4 regions of the Sphingomonas sp. BE138 genome follow, and region 1 is predicted to be linked to each of the others. Evidence: predicted binding sites of a transcription regulator. Region 1 holds the regulator's gene; each other region holds the start of a gene.
What was found. Region 1 encodes LexA, which represses DNA repair genes until DNA is damaged. Its sites were predicted from a motif close to GTTCCNCNCTTGTTCT; they were not measured.
Positions count from the first base shown of each region.

Region 2: a site for LexA is predicted at 2,108-2,123, ahead of radA (DNA repair protein RadA). Genes of this name have one in related genera too.
Region 3: a site for LexA is predicted at 2,192-2,207, ahead of J2Y58_RS17625 (ImuA family protein). Genes of this name have one in related genera too.
Region 4: a site for LexA is predicted at 2,335-2,350, ahead of uvrA (excinuclease ABC subunit UvrA). Genes of this name have one in related genera too.

Region 1 is NZ_JAVDUC010000001.1:116,007-120,916, forward strand. It holds gene J2Y58_RS00540 (ComEC/Rec2 family competence protein) at 1-530, shown strand, start outside; gene lexA (transcriptional repressor LexA) at 844-1,506, opposite strand; gene J2Y58_RS00550 (molybdopterin molybdotransferase MoeA) at 1,565-2,755, opposite strand; gene moaC (cyclic pyranopterin monophosphate synthase MoaC) at 2,752-3,222, opposite strand; gene trpC (indole-3-glycerol phosphate synthase TrpC) at 3,223-4,008, opposite strand; gene trpD (anthranilate phosphoribosyltransferase) at 4,005-4,910, opposite strand, start outside.
Region 2 is NZ_JAVDUC010000011.1:77,831-82,740, reverse strand. It holds gene J2Y58_RS14200 (iron-sulfur cluster assembly scaffold protein) at 1-20, opposite strand, end outside; gene J2Y58_RS14195 (CvpA family protein) at 17-571, opposite strand; gene radA (DNA repair protein RadA) at 720-2,087, opposite strand; gene J2Y58_RS14185 (hypothetical protein) at 2,249-2,950, shown strand; gene alaS (alanine--tRNA ligase) at 3,247-4,910, opposite strand, start outside.
Region 3 is NZ_JAVDUC010000020.1:15,838-20,747, reverse strand. It holds gene J2Y58_RS17630 (DUF6504 family protein) at 1-1,477, opposite strand, end outside; gene J2Y58_RS17625 (ImuA family protein) at 1,395-2,171, opposite strand; gene J2Y58_RS17620 (DUF1810 domain-containing protein) at 2,327-2,764, opposite strand; gene J2Y58_RS17615 (SOS response-associated peptidase) at 2,766-3,485, opposite strand; gene J2Y58_RS17610 (SOS response-associated peptidase family protein) at 3,520-3,948, shown strand; gene J2Y58_RS17605 (hypothetical protein) at 3,974-4,234, shown strand; gene J2Y58_RS17600 (alpha-ketoglutarate-dependent dioxygenase AlkB) at 4,674-4,910, shown strand, end outside.
Region 4 is NZ_JAVDUC010000003.1:155,923-160,832, reverse strand. It holds gene uvrA (excinuclease ABC subunit UvrA) at 1-2,324, opposite strand, end outside; gene J2Y58_RS05785 (hypothetical protein) at 2,484-2,819, shown strand; gene J2Y58_RS05780 (PEPxxWA-CTERM sorting domain-containing protein) at 2,990-3,802, shown strand; gene J2Y58_RS05775 (sterol desaturase family protein) at 3,930-4,829, shown strand.

The DNA.
Region 1 (4,910 bases):
GATGGCTGCCGATCGCCATCGGGGTCGCCTGGACGGTGGCGACGCCGGTGCCCGACCTGATCGTCACCGGTGACGGCCGGCATCTGGCGCTGCGCGACCAAGCGGGCGGGGTGGCGGTGTTGCGCGACCGCACGGGCGACTACATGCGCGGGCTGCTCGCGGAGGCGGGCGGGCTGGACGGCGAACCGCACCTGCTGAGCGAGGCGAGCGGTGCGCGGTGCAACCGCGACTTGTGCTGGATGGAGCGGCGGGTCGATGAACGACGGTGGCGAGTGCTGGCGACGCGCAGCGGCTATCTGGTGCCGGCCGCGGCGCTGGTGCCGCTATGCCGGCAGGCGGATGTGGTGATCAGCGAGCGGCGACTGCCGCGGCGGTGCCGCGGGCGGTGGCTGACGCTCGACCGCGCGACACTGGCGTACACTGGCGGGGTGGCGGTGACGTTCGCCACCGGTCGGGTGACAACGGTGCGACGCGCGGGCGATGCGCATCCGTGGGTCGTGGCGGCGCGCACCGGCGATCCGGACAAGTGACCGCGGCGCCGCGCATCGGATGCTTGCACCGGTCCGTGCGATTGTCGAAGCTGCGTGCGGATGGTGTCATCGAACGTGCGAGAACGGCCACCGGAGTCCAGCGGCGACATCGTGACAAGCGATGGCGTCGAGGCGCTCTTTCCAGGCATGCCGCTCGGATGCTTGCAGAAGTCGCGTACGCGGCCCTGTTTGAACGTATCGCACGACGGCAATCGCGCCATCCCTCCACCAGCTTCGACTAAAGTTTTGCCGCACACAGACTAGGTCTGCGCATCCCTTACGCCCCTAAGAGGGGCGACGAGATCGTCTGTGTTCAGGAATAGCGGCGCAGCAGCCCGGCGAGCTTGCCCTGAACGCGGACCTGCGCAGGAGCATAACGTTGCGGGTCGTAGGCGCGGTTGGCGGGATCGAGGCGGATCATCCCGCCTTCGTGGCGGAAATACTTCAGCGTCGCCTCGCTGTCCTCGATCAGCGCGACCACGATCTCGCCGTCGCGCGCCACTTCCTGGCGGCGGATCAGCGCATAGTCGCCGTCGAAGATGCCCGCCTCGACCATCGAATCGCCGGCTACCTCAAGCGCGAAATGCTCGCCCGCGCCGAGCAGCGCCGCCGGGACCGGCAGCATCGTCGACCCCTCAAATGCCTCGATCGGCACACCAGCCGCGATGCGGCCGTGGAGCGGGATCTCGACCACGTCATTGGCCGGCTCGGGCATGCTGCGCTTGATCGAGGGCGGCGCGACCTTCTTCGTCTCGCCCCCGCGCTCGGGCGTCTTGAGCACCTCGAGCGCGCGGGCACGGTTGGGCAGGCGGCGCAGATAGCCGCGCTCCTCGAGCGCGCTGATGAGACGGTGGACCCCGGACTTGCTCTTGAGCTCCAACGCGTCCTTCATCTCCTCGAACGAGGGGGACACGCCACTGTCGGCGAGCCGGTCCTCGATGAAGCAGATCAGCTCGTGCTGCTTGCGCGTCAGCATGTTCCGGCGCCTCCCTAGTGAACGGATTGCGAACCTTTATGGAACATAATGCTGTCCGTCAAGCGATCATCAGGATTTCCGCCGAGTCGCCTGCGCGCGCCGTGGGAGCGTGCGGTTCGCGCACGATCAGGCAGGTCGAGCGCGCCAGCGTCCGCAGCATCGAGCTGTCCTGGATGGTCGAGGCAAAGGCGCGTCCGTCGCGCAGTTCGGCGCGCAGATAGTCGGTGCGCTCGCCGTTGGCGGGCAGGTCCTCGCCGAGGAGCGCGCGGGACACGGGCGGGAACGGCTGCGCTGCGCCGGCGAGATGCGCGACGAGCGGGCGGACGAACAGCAACGCGGTGACGAACGCCGACACCGGATTGCCCGGCAACCCGACCACCGCCATGTCGCCGCGCCGCCCGGCGAGCATCGGCTTGCCGGGGCGCAGCGCGATGCGCCAGAAATCGAGCGTGGCGCCCGCGGCGGCGAGCGCCGGGCGGACGAGGTCGTGGTCGCCGACCGACGCACCGCCGGTGGTGACCAGCACGTCGGCATCGACCGTCGCGAAGGCATGGGTCAGGCGGTCGAGCCGGTCGGGGAGGATGCCCAGGTCGACGATCTCGACCCCCAGGTCAGCGAGCAGCGCGCGCAGCAGCAGGCGGTTCGACTCGGGCAGCGCGTCGTCGGCGGTGAGGGGGCTCGCGGTGCCGGGCTCGACCAGTTCGTCGCCGGTCGCGGCCAGCGCGACGCGGACCGGCCGCGCAACCGCGATCCGCGCCACCCCGCCGGTCGCGGCGACCGCAAGCCGCGCGGGCGTCAGCCGCTCGCCGGGCGCGACCAATATGTCGCCGCACGCAAAGTCGAGCCCGCGCGGGCGAACGTTGCGACCAGCGTGCGCGGGGCCTTCGCCGGCGAGCGTCAGGATCGCGCCGTCGCGCGCGGCCTCTTCCTGGACCAGCACCGTGTCGGCCCCGGCGGGCATCGCGGCGCCCGTGAAGATGCGCACCGCCTGACCGGCAGCAACGGTGCCGGCGAACGGCGCGCCGGCGGCGCTCTCTCCTATGACGTGGAAGGGACTGGAGAGGTCGGCGAAGCGCAGCGCATAACCATCCATGGCGGACAGGTCGCTCGCGGGCTGGGTCCGTCGCGCGACGACCGCGGCGGTCGCCCAGCGTCCCAGCGCCTCGTGAAGCGGCACCTCGACGCTGTCGACCGCGCGCCCGAGCGCAAGGACCCGCGCCTGTGCCGCTGCGACGGGAAGCAGGGTCATGGCGCGCGCCAGTCGCCGGAGCGGCCGCCGCGTTTTTGGAGGATCCGAATGTCCTGAATCGTCATCGTCTTGTCGATGGCCTTGGCCATGTCGTAGACGGTTAGCAGCGCCGTCGAGACGGCGGTGAGCGCTTCCATCTCGACGCCGGTCTTGCCGTCTGTGGCGACCGTCGCGACCGCGGCGAGACCGTCGTCGGCGAGCGACAGGTCGAGAGCGACCCGCGTGATCGGGAGCGGGTGGCACAAGGGGATGAGGTCGCTGGTGCGCTTGGCGGCCATGATCCCGGCGACACGCGCGACCGCGAGCACGTCGCCCTTCTTGACCGCGCCGTCGCGGATCGCGGCCAGCGCGTCGGGCGACATGACGATCCGGCCGGTCGCGACCGCCTCGCGGCGGGTGACCGCCTTGTCGCCGACATCGACCATGTGCGCGGCGCCATCGGCGTCGAGATGGGTGAGCGCGGTCACCTAGCCGACCAGCGCGCGGGTGGCGGCGGCGACGTCGGGCTGGCGCATCAACGCCTCGCCGATCAGGAAGCAGTGTACGCCGTGCGCGGCGAGTTCGTCGAGGTCGGCGCGGGTGGTCAGCCCGCTCTCGGCCACGAAGGTGGCGTCCGACGGCGCGTGCGACAGGAGCGCATAGGTGCGGCGGAAGTCGACCTCGAAGGTCTTCAGGTTGCGGTTGTTGACGCCGATGAGGCGCGAACGCAGCCGGCCGGCGCGCTCCAGCTCGGCCTCGTCATGCACCTCGACCAGCACGTCGAGCCCCTGTTCGATGGCGGCGGCCTCGCATTCGGCAAGGCAGGCGTCGTCGAGCGCGGCGACGATCAGCAGGATCGCGTCGGCGCCGATGCTGCGCGCCTCCAGCGCCTGCCAGGGATCGACGGTGAAGTCCTTGCGCAGCACCGGTAGCGTGCAGGCGGCGCGTGCGGCAATCAGGTAGTCCTCGTGCCCCTGGAAATAGGGCGCGTCGGTGAGCACGGAGAGGCAGGTCGCGCCGCCTGCCGCATAGGCGCGGGCGTGCGCGGGGGGATCGAAGTCGGCGCGGATCAGGCCCTTGGACGGGCTGGCCTTCTTGATCTCGGCGATCAGCGCGTGGCGGCCGGCCGCAGCGGTGGCATCCAGCGCGGCGCGGAAGCCGCGCGGGGGGCTTTGCGTCGCGGCGCGGGCCGACAGGTCGGCGAGCGATACGGCGGCGCGACGCGCGGCGACCTCGGCGCGCTTGGTCGCGCAGATCTCGGCAAGGATGGTCATGACCAGGCGATCCAGCGATCGAGGAGGGTGGTGGCGTGCCCGGCGTCGATCGCTTCTGCGGCGTGCGCAGCGGCATCGCGCAGCTCGCGCTCGCGACCCGCCAGCACCAGCGCGGCGGCGGCGTTGAGCAGCACCGCGTCGCGGTATGGGCCATGTTCGCCGGCGAGCAGACGGCGCAGCGCGGCGGCGTTGTAGGACGGATCGCCGCCACGGATCGCGATCGTCGGGTGGCGCGCGACCCCGGCATCCTCGGGGACGATGCGTGCGGGCAGCGGAACATCGCCGACCGTCACGACGCGCGTCGCGCCCGCGCCGGAGATTTCGTCCAGTCCTTCCTCCCCGGCGACGACCGCGGCGGCGTCGCTGCCGAGCTGCGCCAGCGCCTCGGCATAGATCGGCGCGTAATCGGGGCGCGCGATGCCGATCAGCTGCCGGGTGACGTGCGCGGGATTGGCGAGCGGCCCCATCAGGTTGAAGATCGTGCGGCGGCCGATGCGGCGGCGGATCGGGGTGATGCGCTTCATCGCAGGATGGTGATTGGCAGCGAAGAGGAAGCAGATGCCGAGTTCGGCGAGCGTCGCCTCCGCCTGCGCGCCGGCGCGGTCCATGTCCAGCCCGAGCATCTCCAGCGTGTCGGCGGCGCCGGCCTTCGACGAGGCGGCGCGATTGCCGTGCTTGGCGACCGGAACGCCGCACGCGGCGACCACGAGGCTGACGGCGGTGGAGACGTTCAGCGTGTGCTGCCCGTCGCCGCCGGTCCCGCAGACGTCGATCGCGCCGGCGGGCGCGCTGATCGGGATCAGCCGCTGGCGGAGCGCGCGTGCGGCCTCGGCGATCTCGATGCTGGTCTCGCCGCGTTCGGCGAGGCGGACGAGGAAGTCGGCGACCGCCTCCTCGCTGGT
Region 2 (4,910 bases), on a different contig from region 1:
GTGTAGAGGTCGAGGCTCATGAGGAAGGTTCGCCGTTGCGGGAGGGGGTGCGAGAGCCGAACACCGGCTGGCCCTTGCGGCGCCGATCGACGAAATCGGCCACCGCGCCGCTGGTCGCGGCCAGCAGCGGATACGTGCGCGCGGTCGTCAGCCATGCCGGGCGCCGCGTCGGCCCGCCGCCGGCGAGATCGAGCGCGAGGATCAGGAAAAGATAGGCAAGGCTGGCCAGGATCAATCCCTTGAGCGCGCCGAAGCCGAAGCCCAGCGCGCGGTCGATCGGCCCCAGAACCGACGTGCGGGTGCGCGCCGCGATGGCGTTGATGACGATCCGGCTGACCACATAGGTGCCGCCGGTCAGCAGCACGAACGCCAGCACCGCCGCGCCCGACACGCTGGCGACGGTGCCGGCCAGCGCCTGGGCGAGCGGCAGGTGGAAGATCTTCAAGGCGAAGATCATCGCCACCCACGCGAACAGCGCCAGTACCTCGCCGACGAACCCGCGCCGCGCCCCGCCGATCGCCGCCAGCGCGACGAGCACGAGGACGACGATATCGAGCGGTTCCAGGTTCATGGCTCCCTCTTATGACCCGATCCGCCGCCCGGCTAGGCCCGGAAGTTGGCGAAGGGGTCGCGAAACGGGCTGCCGCACTCGGCGATCGTCGCGCTCGCATCGCTCGGTCGCCAGTCTCGCATATGTTGGCGCAGGAAGGACAGCCGGCTCAGCCGCGCCCGAGCAGATGGTCGACGAACTGCCCGAGGGTGCGGAACGCCGACTGGCGCATCGCGGCCTTCTCGACTGCGGCGGGCAGCAGCGCGCGGTCGAAGCCGAGCTTCGCCGCCTCCTTCAGCCGCAGCGGCGCGTGCGACACCGGGCGCAGCTCGCCCGACAGCGCGATCTCGCCGAATGCGACCGCCTCGGCGGGCACCGGCCGTTCGCTGAGCGCCGAGACCAAAGCGGCGGCGACCGCCAGATCGGCGGCCGGATCCTGCACGCGGTAGCCGCCGGCGACGTTCAGATAGACCTCGCACGTCGAAAAGCTGAGGCCGCAGCGCGCCTCGAGCACCGCCAGGATCATCGCCAGCCGCCCCGAATCCCAGCCGACGACCGAGCGCCGCGGGGTCGCGCCGCTCGCCACGCGCACCACCAGCGCCTGGATCTCGACCAGCACCGGCCGCGTCCCCTCCAGCGCAGGGAAGACGGTGGCGCCGGTCACGCCCTCGTCACGCTGCGTGAGGAACAGCGCGGAGGGGTTCGATACTTCCACCAGGCCGTCGCCGGCCATCGCGAAGACGCCGATCTCGTCGGTGCCGCCGAAGCGGTTCTTCAGGCTGCGCAGGATACGATATTGATGGCTGCGCTCGCCCTCGAAGGCGAGCACCGTGTCGACCATGTGTTCGAGCACCCGCGGGCCGGCGATCGTCCCATCCTTGGTGACATGCCCGACCAGCACCACCGCGGTGCCGCGCTCCTTGGCGAAGCGGATCAGCTCCTGCGCGGTGGCGCGCACCTGGCTGACGGTGCCGGGCGCACCCTCGATCAGGTCGGAATGCATCGTCTGGATCGAGTCGATCACCAGCAGCCGCGGCGGCGTACCGTTGCCCAGGGTGGTCAGGATGTCGCGCGTGGACGTTGCCGCCGCCAGCCGCACCGGTGCATCGCCGAGCCCCAGACGCTGCGCGCGAAGCCGCACCTGGTCCGCGGCCTCCTCGCCGGAGACATAGGCGACGTCGTGCCCGGCGCGCGCCAGCTGCGCTGCGGCCTGGAGCAGCAAGGTCGACTTGCCGATCCCCGGATCGCCGCCGATCAGCGTCGCCGATCCCGCGACCAGCCCGCCGCCGAGCGCACGGTCGAACTCCGCGATGCCGAACGGCAGGCGGTCGGGCAAGGCGGACGGCGTGTCGAGCGCGGTCAGCGCGATCAGCCGTCCGCCGCCTTGCAGATTGTGCTTCGCCTGAAACGGCGTGGCGTTGAGCGGTGCCTCCTCGACCAATGTGTTCCATTCCGAGCAATCGGCGCATTGCCCCTGCCAGCGATGACTGACCGAGCCGCACGACTGGCACACAAATCTCTTCTGAACCTTCGCCATTGTTTGCGCCTAGCGCATCAGGAACGATTCCGGAACACCCATAAGATGAACAAGGTGTTCACCGTGGCGACAGGTGCGATGTTGCAGGTTCGGAACCCTGTCGACGGCCGACCGTTTCGCTGTCGACCCAGCATTTCTGCCAACGAGTATAGGAGTTCCTCGTGAAGCATTTTGCCGTTCTCGCCCTGGCTTCCGCCGCTCTCGTCCCGGGCGCCGCGCTTGCGCAGGCCCCGGCCGCAGCTCCGGCGCAGGCCACCACGTCGGCGACCGCCGCCGTCACCACCGGCGCGACCGTGTACGACACCTCGGGCGGCGTCGTGGGCACCGTCGAATCGACCGACGGTACCAATGCGGTGGTGAACACCGGCACCGTCAAGGCGGCGATCCCGCTGACCTCGCTCGGCAAGGGCGCACAGGGTCCCGTGCTGGCGATGACCAAGGCACAGCTGGAAGCCGCGGCCGGGCAGCAGCAGGCGCAGGCTAGCGCCGACTTCAAGGCCAAGCTGGTGCCGGGCGCCACCGTCTACGGCACCGGCGGTGCGCAGCTGGGCACGATCAAGTCGGTCGACGCCAGCGGTGTGACGCTGACCACCACCGATGGTGACGCAGTGCTGCCGACCACCGGCTTCGGCCCCGGACCGCAGGGCATCACGCTCGGCATGACCGCAGCGCAGCTGAAGGCGGCGATGGGCCAGGCGGCCGGCGCGGCAACGAACGCGGCCGGCGCCGCCACCGATGCCGCAGGCGCGGCGGTCGGCGGGGCGGCGACCGCTGCTACCGGCGCAGTCGGTGCAGTGGCGGGAGGCGCCAGCGCCGATGCGAACGCGTCGGTGAAGGCAAAGACCAAGCGCACGCCGCGCTGATCCTTGCCGAATGAGCGAGCGCCGCCGGTGTCGCAAGACGCGGGCGGCGTTTTCGTGCGTGGCGTCATCGGAGGGCCCAGCCCGACGATCTGACCCGTTCACGCCGAGGCTGTGGCAAGTGCGTGTTCCAAGCGGCGCCTGGTCACATGCTCACTCGCCAAGAAGCCGATCCGATCAACACGAACGTCGGATCAACGGGCCCGGTGCGTCCCGATTTCTCGAACGGCGGGTCGCTTGATACGTGCGTCAACGGGTTCGACACGGCCGGTCCGGGGACGGTCCCGCCGAAGCACCGTTCACGCGGCGACTTGTCGCTCCTCCAGTGCCGCACGCACCGCAGCGACCGCCTCGTCGGCCTTGGTCGCGTCCGGCCCGCCGCCCTGCGCCATGTCGGGACGGCCGCCGCCGCCCTGCCCGCCGAGCACCGCGACCGCGCGGCGTAGCAGGTCGACCGCACTGACCGAGGCGACCAGATCGTCGGTCACGCCGACCGCGACCGAGGCGCGGCCGTCGTTGACCGCGACCAGCACCGCGACCCCCGAGCCGATGCGCTTCTTCGCGTCGTCCACCGCGCCGCGCAGCCCCTTGGCGTCGAAATCGTTCAGCACCTGCCCGACGAAGGCGACGCCGCCGACGGTCTCCGGCCCCGGTGCCGCGCCGCCACCGCCACCGCCGAGCGCCAGCGCCTTCTTCGCCTCGGCGAGTTCGCGCTCCAGCCGGCGGCGCTCCTCGACCAGTGCGGCGACGCGTGCGGGCACCTCGTCGGGGGACGCCTTGAGCGTCGCTGCCGCCTCGCGCAGCTTCTCGTCGCGCGCGTTGAGCCACTGGCGCGCAGCCTCGCCGGTCAGCGCCTCGACGCGGCGCACGCCCGACGACACCGCGCTTTCGCCGACGATCTTGAACACGCCGATATCGCCCAGCGCGCGGACATGGGTGCCGCCGCACAGCTCGATCGAATAGGTGCGGCCATCGGCCTCGCTGCCCATCGAGACCACGCGAACCTCGTCGCCGTACTTTTCGCCGAACAGCGCCATCGCACCCTCGGCAATCGCCTCGTCGGGGGTCATCAGGCGGGTTTCGACGCTGCCGTTGGCGCGGATCTGCGCGTTGACCGCGCGTTCGGCCTCGGCGAGTTCCTCGGCGGTCATCGCGCTGGAATGCGACACGTCGAAGCGCAACCGCTCGGGCGCGACCAGCGAGCCCTTCTGCGCCACATGGGTGCCGATCTTCTGGCGCAGCGCCTCGTGCAGCAGATGGGTGGCGGAGTGGTTCGCGCGGATCGCGGCGCGCCGCGTGACGTCGATCGCCAGCTTCACGGTGTCGCCGACCTTCAACTCGCCCGCCGCGATCGTGGCGTGGTGGACGAACAGCTTGCCGAGCTGCTTCGACGTGTCACGAACGTCGGCGCGCACGGCGTTGTCGTTGCTGATGACGCCGGCGTCGCCGACCTGCCCACCGCTCTCGCCGTAAAAGGGTGTCTGGTTGACGATCACGTCGACCGTGTCCCCGGTCACGGCGTGGTCGACACGCGCGCCGTCCTTGACCAGCGCGAGGACGACGCCCTCGCCGACATCGCTGCTATAGCCGGTGAATTCGGTCGCGCCGACCTCCTCGGCCAGATCGAACCACAGTTCGTCCGACGCCTTCGCGCCCGAGCCCTTCCACGCCGCGCGTGCGGCGCGCTTCTGTTCCGCCATCGCGGCGTCGAAGCCGGCGCGATCGACCTTGAAGTCCTGCGCGCGCAGCGCATCCTCGGTCAGGTCATAGGGGAAGCCATAGGTGTCGTAGAGGCGGAAGGCGGTGTCGCCGGGCAGCGTGTCGCCGGGCCGCATTCCCGCGGTGGCATCGTCGAGCAGCCGCAGCCCCTTGTCGAGCGTCTGGCGGAAGCGCGTCTCCTCCTGCCGCAGCGTCGCCTCGATCAGCGGCTGTGCGCGGACCAGTTCGGGATAGGCGGCGCCCA
Region 3 (4,910 bases), on a different contig from region 1:
CCTCTGCGCCAACCCGGAACAATGCGGCCTCACCGACGCGTCCGGCAAGCTGGTCGACCAGCGGCGCGATGTCGGCGGGACGATCGTCGCCAACCAGCGCCGCACCGAGCGACACCGGTGCGAGATCTTCGATCCTCGGGGCGGCAAGCGCCACCGCCTCGATACCCAGCCCCGGATCGATCCGTTCGACCCGCATCGCCAGCATCCGCGTGAGATGCTTCGCGTCGCGCGTTGCCCGCGCGGTACCAAGACCGATACGCTGCTCGTCGCCGTCGACGCGCAAGCAGGTCAGCACCGCGGCGCGAAGACCGAGCCCCCGTGCCTGCAGCACCGCCACCATGTCGTCGACGAGATCGCCAATCACCTGGGTGATCGCCTCAGCTGTACCGATCGGTTCCAGCAGCCGGCGCATCACGCGCGGCTCTTCGAAGGGTACCACCGGGACGATCGGCTCGGCGACCATGCCGCGGGCCTGGTCGAGGCGAGTGACCGTCGCCATGCCGAGCCGGCGCGCGAGCGGACCGCGCGGCATCGGATAGAGGTCGGAAATCCGCTCCAGCCCGAACCTGGCGGCCGCATGCAACGCCTCCGGCGTCAGTCGCAGCGCGGCAAGCGGCAGGTCGGCGAGGGTCTCGGCTTCGGTGCCAGGTGGCAGGATGGTGGCCGGCTTGTCGCCGTAGCGCGCCAGCGCATGCGCTGCGCCCGGGGTGCCGGCGATCGCGATGCTGGCGGTGAAGCCGATGCGCTGGAGGAAGCGCAGTAACCGGCGGCAGAAGTGCGGCTCGCCACCGAACAGATGGGTGGTGCCGGTGAGATCGAGCCACAAGCCATCCGGTCCGGCGACGCTGGCGGAAGGCGTCCAATGGCCGACCGCATGAAGCGCCAGCCGGTCGAGCCAAGCGCGATCCTCATCGGGCTCGGCGTCGCGCACGTCGAGATCGGCGACGAGCGCGCGCGCATAGGCCGCAGCCATGCCGGGGCGCAGGCCCAGCTCGAGTGCGGCCGGGCACGTGGCGGTCAACACGTCCTTCTGGCCGATCCGCTCGATCAGGACGGTCGGGCGACCCCATGTCTGAGCGATCGGGGCCGGCATGGCAGGCCTGCGCGCCGGGGCACCTTCGTCGGGCGGCATTGCCTTGAACGGATGATCGGCAGGTTCGCTGCGCCGGCCGAGCATGCGCTTGGGCGGTTGTTGATGCGCGGGCAGCGAGGCGATCGCGTCCTCGACCGACGCGCGCGGCGGAGCGCCGTCGCGTGGCCAGGCCGCGGCGCCATGATCAACGAGCGCCCAGCGGGCGCCCGGCCGCCAGCCGCCGCCGCGCGGCACCGAGCAGGCGCCAGGATCGTCATCGATCGGCGGTGCGAACCTCGAGCGTGTGGGGGCCGGCAGCGCCTCAGGCAGCTTGGCTGGCCGCTCCGACCGCCGCAACCGCTCGATGGCGAGCTGGGGCAGGTAGAGCGAGGCGACCCTGGTCATCACACGCATCGAGTTCGAGGGAGAAGGGATTACCGTTGCGCTGCCGGACCAGCTCGACCGACCAGCGCGGACGACCGACGCCGGGGTAGGGCAGCCTGGCTGACGACACGCAGCCGATCCGCCAGCGGGTCATCGCCGACGAGGGCTGACCGAGCGGACAGCGATCGAGCGAGCGATGCCGGCGGTAGAGCAGGATCGGCGTCCCGCCATCCGATGCGGCGAGCTGGAGCCGGCGGGTCGCGGTCTGGTCGGCCGACTTCACCTCGGCGACCACGCAGGCAAGCGAGCCGAACCGCAACGCATCCTCGGCCAATGCCAGCACCTCGGCATCCTTGCCCGCCTCGGCGTGGAAAATACGCTCAGGGCCGAGCCCGACCTGTTCCAGCCCCGGCGCATAAAGGTCATAGCGGCTCAGCGCCCACAGCACTGTGAATCCTGGCTGTGCTGCGAATCGGGCGGCGATACCGGCTGCGAACAGCGTGGCGGCCGCGTCGTCGTTCAGCGAGGCGGTGGCAGCGGCTATCTCGTGGAGCCCGGCGCCGTCGAGCCCGCCGCCGGCAATCTGGCTATCGACCGCTTCCAGTCCGAACGCCAGCACCGGCCCGCGCTGGCTCTGGGCCTGCGCAAGCTGCGCGCGAAGCGCGGCTATTTGATCGGCACCGGGCCGATCGGGGGACGACGAAGGTACGGGCATCGGTCAGCATCGACTCACTTGTTCCTTTTATGTTCCGCTTACTCTTGGGATTCGTCAAGCCGGATGATTGATTACCAAGCCGCATGACTTCGATACGCAACTCGCGGGTTCGATCGCCCAAGCTATCCGTCTCTCGGGCGTTAACATGTAGCGGCTTAGCCTGTGGGCGCCTCGTCCCCGATCAGCCGCAGCGTTAACGGGTCGCGCTCGCCGCCAAACCAACGGTCGAGCGCCGCGGCGATGAGCGCGTTGGGACGGGCTGCCTCGAACAGAGTGAGCGATGAGCGCAGCTTCGTGGCATCGATGTCGCCGAACACAGCCTCGGCATTGCTTGTCGCGAGATCCTGCAGCGCAGCGACGCATTCGAGATAGCGCGGACCCAATACGGCGTGGTCGAGATAAGCGCGGGCCTCTTCGAGCGACCGGACGGCGAAATGCTGCGCGGTCGAACTGCGCCCGAGCCCGGCGAACTGTGGAAAAACATACCACATCCAGTGCGAGCGCTTGGCCCCGCGCCGGATCTCGGCGAGCGCGGTCTTGTAGCTGAGGGTTTGAGCCTCGACGAAGCGGTCGAGCGAGTTGGTCCCCGGCATGTCAGAGCAGCGCCGGTTCTGCGGCCGGGAACACGCGCGTGACCGGCAAGCTGCCTTTCGGCAACGCTCGCAGCACATCCTTCGCCGGCACCGACGGATCGAGCCAGTCGGCCCACTGGTCGCGTGTCAGTGGCATTATCTGACGATGATGATATGGCGCGACATCCTCGCCCGGCTCCATGGTCAGCATGGTCCAGGCTTCGCCGGATGGCGCTGTGCGCCAGATGCCGGCGATGCAGAACCAGTCGTGTCCCTTCAACGTGAATAGCCACTTCGTTTTGCGCTTCTGACCTGGCTGCGGTTCGGTGAACTCATAGAAGCCATCGGCGAGGATTAGGCAGCGGCCGGAGGAAAATTCGCGACCTTCGCTGCGGAAGTTATAGACGGGCCTGCCGCCTTGCCCTGGCCAGCTCCATCTACGACTGACCAGCTCGCCCACGCCACGTTCGCCATCGACACCGCGTACTATCGGGGCTGAATCGCTGATCTTGATATCCTCACGAGCTGCCACGTTTGGCGTGCCTTCGGGGGTCTTGATCTTGATCTTGAGGTCTTCGAAGTCCTCCATGATCGAGGCGACGTCCACCTCAAGCCGATAGTCATTGCACACGCGCCCCAGCCTTTCTTGCGACCTGTCGTCGTTCCCAGTATGTTCCGGCGCGATGGAGTCGCCCATACCATTTGATATCGATGCCCCGCCGGGGGGCAGACGTCCCATCATCAGGCGAAATCCGGATGACGCCAGCGAAATCGAGATGGTCGAGGCGGCATGGGGGTCGAACCCCCGGTTCAGCGATGGTGCCTCGTTGCGGTTCGTTCGCTCGGAGGGCCGCACTTTCCCGCGCCATCGCTGCCTGGTTCCAGCCAGCGAGTTTCACATGCGCGTGGGGGACAAGCGCTACCGCGCGACCCTCGAAAGCGGCAACTTCTTCTATCTTGCCGCCATCTGGGAGCCGGCGATGGGCGAGTGGCCGCTCAGCTTCCGTATCATCACGGTCGCGGCGAACGCGGAGGTTGCACGCTACCAGGAACGGCATGGCGCGATCATCGAACGACGGCACCGGATGCAATGGCTCGACGCTACCGTTCCGGAGATCGACCTGCTGCAGACGCCGCCAGAGCGGACATTCCTCGTCGAGCGGCTCCTAGGCGGCGGGACCAGCCAATCGGAACTCGCCCTGTGACCACCGAAAAGAAAGGAGGATGAGCATGGACGCGCTAGCGGACGTAGAAGATTGGCTGACCCAAGAGGCCGATGAGATCCTGCTCGAATATCCTCAAACATCCCCCGCCGACCTCGCCGCGTCATTCGAGCGAACGATAGCGAGCTACGACGGCGATCGGGACATGGCTGTGGCTATCATAGCCGAGCTGAGGCGCCGTGCCGACGCGGGCGTACGCCTTTGGCCTGGCCAACCCTCCGCGCCGGAGGCGACCGATGCGATTACGGACGACGACATACCGTGGTGATGTATCCGAGACGGTTCGAGCCGAACTTTCCTAATCTGCGTCGGGCATTGGTCCTCGGCGTGGTCGTTGCCTCATTTTCCTGGGCGACACCCGCATTGGCCGATCCGTGCGAGGGTGTTCTGCCCGCTCGCGGCGCCGCCTTCTCCGGTGTCGTTCGTTATGTCGGCGATGGCGACGGGCTTTGCATCGGACCTGCGGGACGGCCCGACCGGTGGATCGAGGTGCGCCTCGCCGACTTCGACGCCCCGGAGCTGAACGAGCCAGGTGGCCAGCGTGCGAAGCGATTGCTCGCTAGCATCGTCATGGGGCGGTCTCTCACCTGCCACGCCGGCCGACGGAGCTATGACCGCGTTGTGGCGCATTGCAGCTTGGACGGGCGTCCGCTCGGCAATCTATTGCGCGGCCGCGGTGGTCTTGAGGGCGGCCGATGAGCGGGGCGATGCAGACCGACCTGTTCACCCCGCCGCTGCTGCCTGGTCTGGCTTTAGCAGCCGACTTCCTCGCGCAAGCCGAAGAACAGGCGTTGATCGCCCACATCGATGGCGCCGAGCTATCCCCGTTTCGCTTCCAGCAATGGACCGGCAAGCGGCTGACCTGCTCTTATGGATGGTCCTACGACTTCGAAACCGGCCGCTTCGGGACGGCCGAACCGATCCCGGAATGGCTGGAACCCCTC
Region 4 (4,910 bases), on a different contig from region 1:
GGGAGGAAGTGCATCTCGATCTTGAGCACGCCGTCGCCCTGGCACGCCTCGCACCGCCCGCCCTTGACGTTGAAGCTGAAGCGGCCGGGCTTGTAGCCGCGCGCCTGCGATTCCGGCAGCCCGGCGAACCAGTCGCGGATCTGCGTGAAGGCGCCGGTGTAGGTGGCGGGGTTGGAGCGCGGGGTGCGGCCGATCGGCGACTGGTCGATGTCGATGACCTTGTCGAGATGCTGGAGCCCGGTGATCTTGTCGTGCTTGCCCGCCAGGATGCGCGCGCCGTTGAGCGTGCGCGCCGCGGCGGCATAGAGCGTGTCGATCGTGAAGCTGGACTTGCCCGAGCCGGACACGCCGGTGATGCAGGTGAAGGTGCCGAGCGGGATCGACGCGGTGACGCCGGTGAGGTTGTTGGCGGTGGCGTTGTGGACGGTCAGCTTCTTGCCGCTGCCCTTGCGGCGCTTGGCCGGGACGGCGACTTGCCGTGTGCCGTTGAGGTAGTCGGCGGTGATCGAGGTCTTCGACTTCAGCAGTTGCTTGACGGTGCCCTGCGCCACGACCTGCCCGCCGTGGACGCCCGCGCCCGGCCCCATGTCGATCACGTAATCGGCCATGCGGATCGCATCCTCGTCATGCTCGACGACGATGACGGTGTTGCCGAGGTCGCGCAGGCGGCGCAGCGTGGCGAGCAGCATGTCGTTGTCGCGCTGGTGCAGGCCGATCGACGGCTCGTCGAGGACGTAGAGGACGCCCGACAGCCCGCTGCCGATCTGCGACGCGAGGCGGATGCGCTGGCTCTCGCCGCCCGACAGCGTGCCGCTGGTGCGGTCGAGGTTGAGATAGTCGAGCCCGACGTTGTTGAGGAAGCCGAGCCGCTCGATGATCTCCTTCAGGATGCGCTCGGCGATGGCGCGCTGCTGGTCGCCGAGGTGGTTGGGCAGGTCGGTGAAGAAGGCGAGCGCGTCGACCACGCTCATGCGGGTCGCGTGGCTGATGTCCTGCTGCGCGATCTTGACCGCCAGCGCCTCGGGCTTGAGGCGCGCGCCCTTGCAGACCTCGCACGGTTGCGACGACTGGTATTTGGACAGCTCCTCGCGCATCCACGCGCTCTCGGTCTGGAGCAGGCGGCGGTTGAGGTTGCCGATGACGCCCTCGAACGGCTTCTTGACGTCGTAGCTCTTCTTGCCGTCGACGAAGGTGAGCGTGACCGCCTTCCCTTCGGTGCCGTAGAGGATCTTGTCGGCGACTTCGGGGTGGAGGTCGCGCCAGGCGGTGTCGAGCGAGAAGCCGAACTCGCGCGCGAGGCTGGCCATCACCTGCATGTAATAGGGCGAGGGCGGGTTGGACTTCGCCCAGGGGACGACCGCGCCCTTCTTGATCGACAGTTCGTGGTTGGGGACGATCAGGTCCTCGTCGAAGACCAGCTTCTCGCCCAGCCCGTCGCAGGCCGGGCAGGCGCCCTGGGGAGCGTTGAAGGAGAAGAGGCGCGGCTCGATCTCGGCGATGGTGAAGCCGCTGACGGGGCAGGCGAACCGCTCGGAAAAGACGATGCGGCCCGGGGGCGCGTGATCGCCGAGCACGACGCTTTCGGGGGTGCGCGGCTCGACCGGATCGGCAGGGTCGATATAGGCGAGGCCGTCGGCGAGCTTCAGCGCGGTCTCGAAACTGTCGGCGAGGCGCGTGGCGGCGTTTTCGTTGACCGCGAGGCGATCGACGACGACCTCGATATCGTGCTTGTACTTCTTGTCGAGCGCGGGGGCCTCGTCGATCTCGTGGATCGTGCCGTCGATGCGGACGCGGGTGAAGCCCGCCTTCTGCCACTCGGCCAGTTCCTTGCGATACTCGCCCTTGCGGCCGCGCACGACGGGGGCGAGCAGGTAGAGCCGCGTGCCCTCCGGCAGCGCCATGACGCGGTCGACCATCTGGCTGACGGTCTGCGCGGCGATCGGCAGGCCGGTGACCGGCGAATAGGGCACGCCGACGCGCGCCCAGAGCAGGCGCATGTAATCGTAGATCTCGGTGACGGTCGCCACCGTCGAGCGCGGGTTGCGGCTGGTGGTCTTCTGCTCGATCGAAATCGCGGGGCTCAGTCCCTCGATATGGTCGACGTCGGGCTTCTGCATCAGTTCCAGGAACTGGCGCGCATAGGCCGACAGCGATTCGACGTAGCGACGTTGCCCCTCGGCATAGATGGTGTCGAAGGCGAGCGACGATTTGCCGGAGCCGGACAAGCCGGTGATGACCGTCAGCGTATCGCGCGGAATGTCGACGCTCACGTCCTTGAGATTGTGCTCGCGCGCGCCGCGGACGGAGATCGTCGTCAATGCCATAGGGGAATCTGTTCCATATCTGTTCGGCTGCGTCCAGCCCGCAAGCCAGCGCGCGATGTGGGGCGGGTGCCGCACTGCGGCAAGACGCGCCATGTGCACGACGGTTGCGCCGCCCCGGCGGTGTCTTATATCGCTGCGACAGTCAGGAGACGCGCGACGATGGCCAAGAAGAAGAAGGGCAAGCTGCCAAAGGAAGTGCTGGGGGTGAAGGTGCCCAAGGAACTGCGCAAGGCGGGCGAGAAGCTGATCGAGCAGGCGCAGGGGCCGGCGGGGCGGCAGGCGATCGCCGGTGCGCTGACCGCGGTCGCGGGCGCGGCCGTGACCGCGGCATTGTCGCGCGGCGTGCGCCCTGCCGGACGTACCGCCGCGCAAGAAGATCACGGCGCCGAACCCAAGGACCGGCGCGCCGCGTCGGAGGCTGCGACGCCGGGCGACGTAATCGGCGACATGGTGAACGCCTTCCTTAGCAATGCCGGAAAGTACAATCGGCGGTAAGCGGTGTTTTCCGGCGTGTATCAGAAAGAGACATTTACTACCTAAGAGGCTGAAATCGGGATCGGGCGCATAATCAGCGGTCGATCGTCGCTTGTTGACGGTCGTCGGCGCGCGACACTATCGAATTTCTCACAGGCACGGCGTGGCGCTGTTGTCGTGAGGGGACGATCATGAAGAAATTGGCAATGGCTGCCGCCGCCGTGATGATGATGTCGGGTGCCGCTTCGGCGCAGAACCTGGTCAAGAACGGCGGCTTCGAGCAAAACACCGTCGATGGCAGCCGCCAGTTCACCAACAATGTCACCAACTGGACGAACGAGAAGACCAGCGGCTATACCGGCTACGGCTATAACTTCCTCATCAAGGGCGACAGCCCGGATGGGGACGGCTTCACCTCGCTGGGCGGTAACCACGACTACATCTACGGCACCTTCGGCACGGCCAACACCGTATCCAGCCTCGGCGACTTCAAGGGCAATTATTCGGAGACCGGCTACAACGGCGACAACGGCAAGACCTGGGCATACGGCAACTACATCCTGGCCGATGGCGATCCCGCATTCGCCGGCAAGATCAGCCAGGTCATCGGCGGGCTGGTCCAGGGCAACACCTACAACCTGACCTTCGACTGGGCCGCCGTCACGTGGTTCACGACCCCGGGCCAGACGACCCAGCGCTTCGACGTGTCGCTGGGCAACGTCGTGAAGTCGACCGAGACGCTGACCGTCGCTCCGAAGGGCGCCTCGGGCTGGAAGAAGGCTTCGCTCGACTTCGTGGCGGGCGGCACCAGCCAGACGCTGTCGTTCCTCGCGAAGGGCACCCCGAACGGCCTGCCGCCGTCGCTGCTGCTCGACAACGTGTCGCTGACCGCGGCGGTGCCGGAGCCCGACACCTGGATGACGATGATCCTGGGCTTCGGTGTGGTCGGCGCCACGATCCGTCGCCGCAAGGCGAGCGGCGCGACCCGCCCCCAGATGGTCTGATCGATCAGATTTCGACGAAGTGTGGGGCGGCGGCGTGCTTGCGGGCGCGCCGCCGCTTCACCGATTCTTGACGATCGATGCGCGAGACAAGGTGCGCGCCGGTCGTCGGCGCAGGCGGGAAGGGGCGATGACGCTGTCGGACGTGGCAATCGACGTGGCGCGATTGAGCGTGTGGCTGGTGCTGCTCGCGATGCTGTTCGTGCCGATCGAGTGGTTGTTCAGCCTGCGCGACCGACCGGCGTCCCGCGGCGGCGTCGCGGGACGGGCCGCCGACCTGGTCTACTACTTCCTCAACAGCCTGGTGCCCGGCGTGATCATCGCGCCGATCATGGCGACGGTCGCGGTGGTGCTGGGGCAAGTGACGCCGGGCGCCTATACCGCGTGGGTCGCCTCGCTGCCGTTCGCGGCCAAGCTGGTCGCGGCGTTGCTGGTGAGCGAGATCGGCGCCTATTGGGCGCACCGCTGGTGCCACGAAATCCCGTTCCTCTGGCGCTTCCACGCGATCCATCACACGGTCGAGCATCTCGACTGGCTGGCGAACACGCGCGCGCATCCGCTCGACGTCACGTTCGTCCGGCTGTGCGGGCTGGTACCGGTCTATGCGCTGGGGCTGGCGAACACGCATGCCAGCGGCGCGGATGCGATGATCCCGGTCTATGTAACGCTGGTCGGTACGGTGTGGTCGTTCCTGGTCCATGCCAACGTCCGGTGGCGGTTCGGGTGGCTGGAGCAGGTCGCGGCGACGCCGGCCTTCCATCACTGGCACCACACCAACGGCGCGGAGGGGCGCGACCGCAATTATGCCGCGATGTTTCCGTGGATCGACCGCGTGTTCGGGACGCTTCACCTGCCGAAGGATCAATGGCCGCCGGTGTATGGCATCGACAAGCCGATCCGCGGCGGCATGGGCGGCGAGCTGCTGCATCCTTTCCGAGGCGAGAAGGATGAGGCGGAGGGCAACGGGCGGGCGCGGGCGCGGGCGGGGTCGGCGGCGGGGGCGGGGGCGGGGGCGGTGTCACCGGACTAGCCAGGGTTCGTCGTCCCGGCGAACGCCGGGATCTGCTGCCTGGCTGGCGGTGCGCGTCACCGTCGGGAGATCCCGGCCTTC